2 regions of the Cellulomonas sp. P4_A2 genome follow, and region 1 is predicted to be linked to the other one. Evidence: predicted binding sites of a transcription regulator. Region 1 holds the regulator's gene; the other holds the start of a gene.

Evidence for each region. Region 1 encodes Rex, which represses fermentation and respiration genes when NADH is low (regulators of the CRP and FNR family bind a similar motif). Its sites were predicted from a motif close to CTTGTGAANNNNTTCACAAG; they were not measured.
Region 2: a site for Rex is predicted at 1,675-1,694, ahead of AC1DUE_RS14580 (geranylgeranyl reductase family protein). Genes of this name have one in related genera too.

The regions. Positions count from the first base shown of each region.
Region 1 is NZ_JBFUHG010000019.1:79,072-82,468, reverse strand. It holds gene AC1DUE_RS16570 (histidine phosphatase family protein) at 1-295, opposite strand, end outside; gene AC1DUE_RS16565 (MarR family winged helix-turn-helix transcriptional regulator) at 326-850, opposite strand; gene AC1DUE_RS16560 (YceI family protein) at 950-1,510, shown strand; gene AC1DUE_RS16555 (redox-sensing transcriptional repressor Rex) at 1,566-2,192, opposite strand; gene AC1DUE_RS16550 (glutaredoxin family protein) at 2,321-2,584, opposite strand; gene AC1DUE_RS16545 (HAD family hydrolase) at 2,647-3,397, shown strand, end outside.
Region 2 is NZ_JBFUHG010000016.1:2,852-6,248, forward strand. It holds gene AC1DUE_RS14570 (isochorismate synthase) at 1-303, opposite strand, end outside; gene AC1DUE_RS14575 (demethylmenaquinone methyltransferase) at 424-1,119, shown strand; gene AC1DUE_RS14580 (geranylgeranyl reductase family protein) at 1,709-2,980, shown strand; gene AC1DUE_RS14585 (NADH-quinone oxidoreductase subunit A) at 3,039-3,397, shown strand, end outside.

The DNA of each region.
Region 1 (3,397 bases):
TGTCGACCCCGAACGCCTCGGCGATCGGGGTCGCCGTCTCCTGCGCGCGCTGCAGCGGCGAGGCGATGACGGCGACGACGTCGCGGCGCGGCGGAGGGGCGGCCGCGGTCGCGCCCTTGAGCCGGCGCTCACCCCCGCGGGCACCGCTCGCCGTGCCCGCGAGGTGCGCGGCGACCGTCTCGGCCATGGCGACGCCGCGCTCGGACAGGCGGTAGCCGGGCAGCCGGCCGTAGAGCACACCCTCGGGGTTGTGCACCTCGCCGTGCCTCATCAGGTGGATCGTGGTGGCGACCATGGGGTCAGTCTCGCAAACACTCCTGTGCACTCAGCACGCGTCGAGGCTCTCCACGGCGTGACACGCGCCACCCGTCAGGTGCAGGCGCACCGTCTCCATGGCGTCACCGAGTGCTGCGAACTGCTCCGGGGTGAGCACGTCGACCAGGTGGTCGCGCACCGACTGGACGTGCCCGGGGGCCGCCGCGACGAGCGTCTCCCACCCCTTGTCGGTCATCGTCGCGTTCACGCCGCGGGCGTCGGACTCGCACGGGACGCGGGCGACGAGGCCCGACTCCTCCATGCGGCGGATCGTGTGCGTGAGCCGGCTGCGGGAGTGCGCGACGTTGTCGGCGAGCTGCGCCATCCGCAGCGTGCGCCCGGGCGCCTCGGAGAGCCGCACGAGCACCTCGTACTCGTGCGTGGACAGGCCGGACTGCGCGTCGAGCTCGTGCTCGAGCGCTCCGAGCAGTCGGGCGACGCCCTGGCGGAACGAGCGCCAGTGCTCCTGCTGCTCTGCGGTCAGCCAGACGACGGTCTCAGCCGTCGCCGTCACAGGCTCTGTGCTCGTGCTCACAACACGCTTCCTCGTCTCGGGGTTGCAGGGGGAACGCAAGTGTAGTACAACTTTGAACTAACGGATTAGTTGATCGTTCAACATCTTGAGGAGCACGTCATGAGCGCCACCACCACGACCGCACTGCCCACGGGCCTGACCGCCGGCACCTGGGCCATCGACCTCTCCCACACCGAGGCGAGCTTCACCGTCCGCCACGCGGGCATCTCCAAGGTCCGCGGCACCGTCGCGGTGACCGAGGGCACCATCACGGTCGGCGAGCACCTCGAGGCCACCTCGGTCTCGGTCACGCTCGACCCCTCCACCGTGTCCACGGGCGACGCCAACCGCGACGGCCACCTCAAGAGCGGCGACTTCTTCGACGTCGAGCAGTTCGGCCTGTGGACCTTCGTCTCCACCGGCGTCCGCGAAGAGGGCAAGAAGCACGTCATCGTCGGCGACCTGACCATCCACGGCGTCACGCAGTCCGTCGAGCTCGACACCGAGTTCAACGGCACCGCGGTGGACCCGTTCGGCAACACGCGTGCGGGCTTCGAGGCCACCGTCGCGATCTCGCGCAAGGACTTCGGCCTGACCTGGAACGCGGCCCTCGAGGCCGGCGGCGTCCTGGTCGGCGACAAGGTCACCATCGCGCTCGACGTGTCGGCCATCAAGGGCTGACCTCCTCCCGCGCACGACGACAGCCGGTGTCCCCCTCGGGGGGCACCGGCTGTTCTCATGCCGAGTCCCCCAGGCCCGCGCGGCGGCGGTCGTGGAACGCGAGGATCTGCAGCTCGGAGGCGACGTCGACGGCGCGCAGGTCCACGTGGTCCGGCACCCGCAGCGCCCGCGGTGCGAACGTGAGGATCCCGACCACGCCGGCCTCCACCAGGGCGTCGCACACCGCCTGCGCACTGGCCGCCGGGGTCGCGATGATGCCGATGGTCGCGTCCGTGCTCCGGACCAGGTCCGCCAGGCCCTCCCAGGGCTGCACGACGAGCCCCGACACGGACGTGCCGACGACGCCCGGGTCGGTGTCCACCAGCCCGACGACCGCGAAGCCGCGCTCCGCGAACACCGAGTAGCTGGCCAGCGCGTGCCCCAGGTTCCCGATGCCGACGATGACCACGCGCCGCTGCGTCGTCAGGCCCAGCACCACGCCGATCTGCTCGGACAGGTGCGCCACGTTGTACCCCACCCCCCGCCGACCGTAGGAGCCGAGGAACGACAGGTCCTTGCGCAGCTGAGCCGGGGTGACACCGGCCGCGCCCGCGAGCTCGTCCGACGAGGTCGTGACGACGCCCTCGAGCCCCTGCAGCGCCCGCAGGTACCCGGGCAGCCGCGCGACGGTCGCCGGCGGCACCTCCCGGGCAGCACTCGTCGCGCGGACTCTCGGCGTCGTCCGAGGCTCCGTCCGTTGCGTGTCCACATCGACCCCCGCGACAGCACTGTCGACCCGTCAGGGCCTGATCCTGTCCGTCAGGGTAGGGGTCAGGACGCGGCTGCCGTAAGGGTTCGCCGCAGACGCGCGGCATCGATCCGCCAGTACCCCTGCTGGACGCCGTCGACCTCGACCACCGGGATCAGCTCGCCCAGCTCGTCGACCAGGTCCCGGCCCTCGTACGGACCGGCCTCGATGTCGACCTCCGCCCACGCCGTCCCGGTCTCCTCGCACACCGCGCGGACCACCTCGCGGGCGTCGTCGCAGAGGTGGCAGCCGGTACGGCCGTAGAGGAGGACCCTCGTGTTCGCCATGCGTTCACGGTACCGACCTGGGTCGTGCGCACCGGCACAGGGTCCGTCGTTAGAGTGGAAGCGTGCGTCCGGCCCCCGAGAGCCCCGTCGCCCCGGCCCCCGTCCCGCGGGAGCCCGGGGCCAGCCCGGACGGACCACGCACCGGCGCGTTCTTCGACGTGGACAACACGATCATCCGCGGGGCGAGCGCGTTCCACCTGGCCAAGGGCCTGTACCTGCGGGGGTTCTTCCGCAAGCGCGACCTGCTGCGGTTCGGCCTGCACCAGTTCCGCTACCTGACGTTCGGCGAGAACAAGCAGCAGATCGACGAGGTTCGCCAGCGCGCGCTCGAGATCATGACCGGCCACTCGGTCGCCGAGGTCACGGCCATCGCCGAGGACGTCTACGACGAGGTCCTGCTGCTGCGCATCTACCCCGGCACCCAGAAGCTTCTCGACGAGCACATCGCGGCGGGCCACTCCGTCTGGCTCGTCACGGCCACCCCGCGCGAGATCGGCGACATCATCGCCCGGCGCCTCGGCGCGACCGGCGCCCTCGGCACCATCGCCGAGCACAAGGACGGCTACTACACCGGCCGCCTGGTCGGGGACATGCTGCACGGCCGCGCCAAGGCCGAGGCGGTCCGGGCGCTCGCGTCGAGCAACGGCATCGACCTGGCCGAGTCCTACGCCTACGGCGACTCCACCAACGACGTGCCGATCCTGTCCGAGGTCGGGTTCCCCTGCGCGATCAACCCGGACCGTCGTCTGCGTCGGCACGCCGCGCTCGTCGGCTGGCCCGTCCGCGAGTTCCGCACGCGGCGTCGCAACACCC
Region 2 (3,397 bases), on a different contig from region 1:
TCCGGACCCGGGGACTCCGACCTCGTCGCGCACGATCGCGTGCGCGAGCAGCTTCTGCCACGCCCGCTCCGCGTCGGCGAACCGGTCCGGTCCCGCGACCTCGACGCGCAAGGTCTCGCCCCAGCCGACCAGCCCGTCGCCGCGGCGCACCCACGCGAGCGGTGACCCGGTCGAGGGCAGGAGGTCCAGCAGGTCGGCGGCGGACCGCTGCTGCGCCAGGTCGTCGAGAGCGACGGTGCGCACCACGAGGGGGTGCGGGACCGGGGTCCCGGCGGACCCCGGGGCGGTGGGCTGCTGGCTCATCAGGGCCAGCGTAAGCCTGCGCCGAGCGCACGCCGTGCCGACCCTCAGGTGGCGCTCAGCACAGTGTGACCCCGTGCGTGCGTTCGTCCCGGGCGCGGCGGACCTGCGACGATGGGGACCATGCCGCGCGCCAGCCTCGAGAAGGACCCGCACGACGTCGCCGTGATGTTCGACGCCGTGGCCGCCCGATACGACCGCACGAACGACGTCCTGTCGCTCGGGCAGGACCGGGCCTGGCGGCGCGCCACCATCAAGGCCGTCGACGCCCAGCCCGGCCAGACGGTCCTCGACCTCGCCGCCGGCACCGGGACCTCGTCGGAACCCATGGCCGACGCTGGCGTGCGCGTCATCGCGTGCGACCTGTCCGTCGGGATGCTCGAGGTGGGCAAGCGGCGCCGGCCCGACCTGGCGTTCGTGGCCGGGGACGCGCTGCACCTGCCGTTCGCCGACGAGTCCTTCGACGCGGTGACGATGTCGTTCGGGCTGCGCAACGTGTCCGACGTCGAGGGCGCCCTGGACGAGCTCTACCGCGTGACCAAGCCCGGCGGCCGGCTCGTCGTCTGCGAGTTCTCGCGACCCACGTTCGCGCCGTTCCGCACGGTCTACACCAACTACCTCATGCGGGCCCTGCCGCCCGTCGCGCGGGCCGTGTCCAAGGAGCCCGACGCGTACGTCTACCTTGCCGAGTCGATCCGCGCGTGGCCCGACCAGGCCGCCCTCGGCCGCCTCATCAAGGGCACCGGCTGGACCCAGGTCGCGTTCCGCAACCTCACCGGCGGCGTCGTCGCCCTCCACCGCGCCACGCGCCCGGAGTAGGCGCCGCGCTCGCGTCCGGCGACGGACTTCCTCGGCGGCCATCGCCGGTCGCCCACCCGGCGGCGCCATCCGGCCTGACCTAGCGCCACTTGGGACGCGTGGTGCTCGAGTGACTTCTGAGGCATCTCAGGCGTCTCACGGGCCACTCCAGTCCCAGGTGGCGCCAGGTCGCGTCGGTTCGGCCCGTCCCGACGCTGCCGGGCCGCGCGAGGACTCCTGCCCGCCCCGGCCGCCCCCACCCGCAGGTCAGCCGGCAGATTCGCACGGCCGCTCTGCGACGAGGGCACGAGGAGGTCGACGACCACCGGGGACCGTGCCGGAGACCCGCGCCGGCGGGTCCCGCGCGAAGCCCGATCAGCGAATGCCGGGACTCGTCGCCCGCCGGGGTGAACAATGGGGTGCGCAACGCCTCGAACTGCACCGGCGGGGCGTCGTCTGCGGGATGTTCGACCACGAGTTTCCGCGCAGATCAGGGCCGTTCCGCACCCTGTCGTCGCAAGTAAGCCAAGCCTTCGCAGACAGCGTTTCTGGCCGTGGTTACACTCGCCGAATCAGTACGTGAACAACGTCACAAGTGGGGTCACTGGTGGTGGATGCAGCGCACGATGACGCAGACGTCATCGTCGTGGGCGCGGGCCCGGCAGGGTCCGCCGCCGCGTTTCACTGCGCCTCCGCGGGCTTGGACGTGCTGCTCCTGGAGAAGTCCGAGTTCCCCCGCGACAAGGTCTGCGGCGACGGCCTGACGCCCCGCGCGGTCGCCGAGATGGTGCGCATGGGCCTGCCGATCCGCGAGCAGGACGGGTGGATCCGGAACAAGGGTCTGCGCGTCATCGGCGGCGGGCACCGGCTCGAGCTGGAGTGGCCCGAGCTGTCGAGCTACCCGTCGTACGGGCTGGCCAAGTCGCGCATGTCCCTGGACCACACGCTCGCCGACCACGCGCGCTCCGCGGGCGCCAAGCTGCAGGAGCGCACGAACGTCACGGGCGCGGTGCGGGACGAGCGCTCCGGCCGCGTCGTGGGCGTCACCGCCAAGACCGCCGACGGCGCCGCGGAGTACCGCGCCCCGATCGTCATCGCCGCCGACGGCGTCTCCGCACGGCTCGCCACCGGCATGGGCCTGGAGAAGCGCATGGACCGCCCGATGGGCGTCGCGGTCCGCACCTACTTCCGCACCCCGCGGCACGACGACGCGTGGATGGAGAGCCACCTCGAGCTCTGGGACGGCGAGCCACGCAAGTCGAACCTCATGCCCGGCTACGGCTGGATCTTCGCCCTCGGCGACGGCACCGCCAACGTCGGCCTCGGCTCGGTGTCGAGCACAGCGGCCGCGACGAAGGTCGACTACAAGGCGCTCTTCGCCAAGTGGATGGCCAACGCGCCGGCCGAGTGGGAGTTCACGCCCGACAACCAGGTCGGCCCGGTCCGTGGCGCGGCGCTCCCGATGGGGTTCAACCGCGGGCCGCTGTACGGCAACGGCCTGATGCTCGTCGGCGACTCCGCCGGGATGATCAGCCCGTTCAACGGCGAGGGCATCGCGTACGGCCTGCAGGCGGGCCGGGTCGCCGCCGACGCGATCGCCCAGGGCCTGGCGCGGGGCACCGCCGCCGGCCGGGAGCGCGCGTTCGCCACCTACCAGCGCCGGATGAAGGATGACCTCGGCGGCTACTACACGCTCGGCCGGGTCTTCGTCCGGCTCATCGAGCACCCGGAGATCATGCGGGTGTGCACGCGGTACGGCCTGCCCCAGCCGCTCGTCATGAAGTTCGTCCTCAAGCTCTTGTCCGACTGCTACGAACCCCGCGGCGGTGACCTGGTCGACCGGGTCATCTCCGGACTCAGTCGGCTCGCACCGGCAGCCTGACCGCACCACGCTGTACCCGACCCCCCGCACCGACCTCGCCGTTGAGGAGTGACGCACGATGAGCAACCCGTACGTGCCGCTGCTGTTCCTGATGGGCATCGCTGCCCTCATGGCGCTCGGTGGCGTTGGCTCCAGCGTCATGCTCGGCCCGAAGCGGTACAACCGCGCCAAGCTCGAGGCGTACGAGTGCGGCATCGAGCCCACCCCGCACGCCATCGGCGGCGGCCGCTTCCCGATCAAGTACTACCTCGTCGCGATGACGTTCATCGTCTTCGACATCGAGGTGGTGTTCCTCTACCCGTGGGCCGTCAGCTTCAGCACGCTCGCGATGTTCGGGCTCGTCGCGATGATCGGCTTCCTGCTGATCATCACGGTCCCGTTCGTCTACGAGTGGCGTCGCGGGGGCTTCGAGTGGGA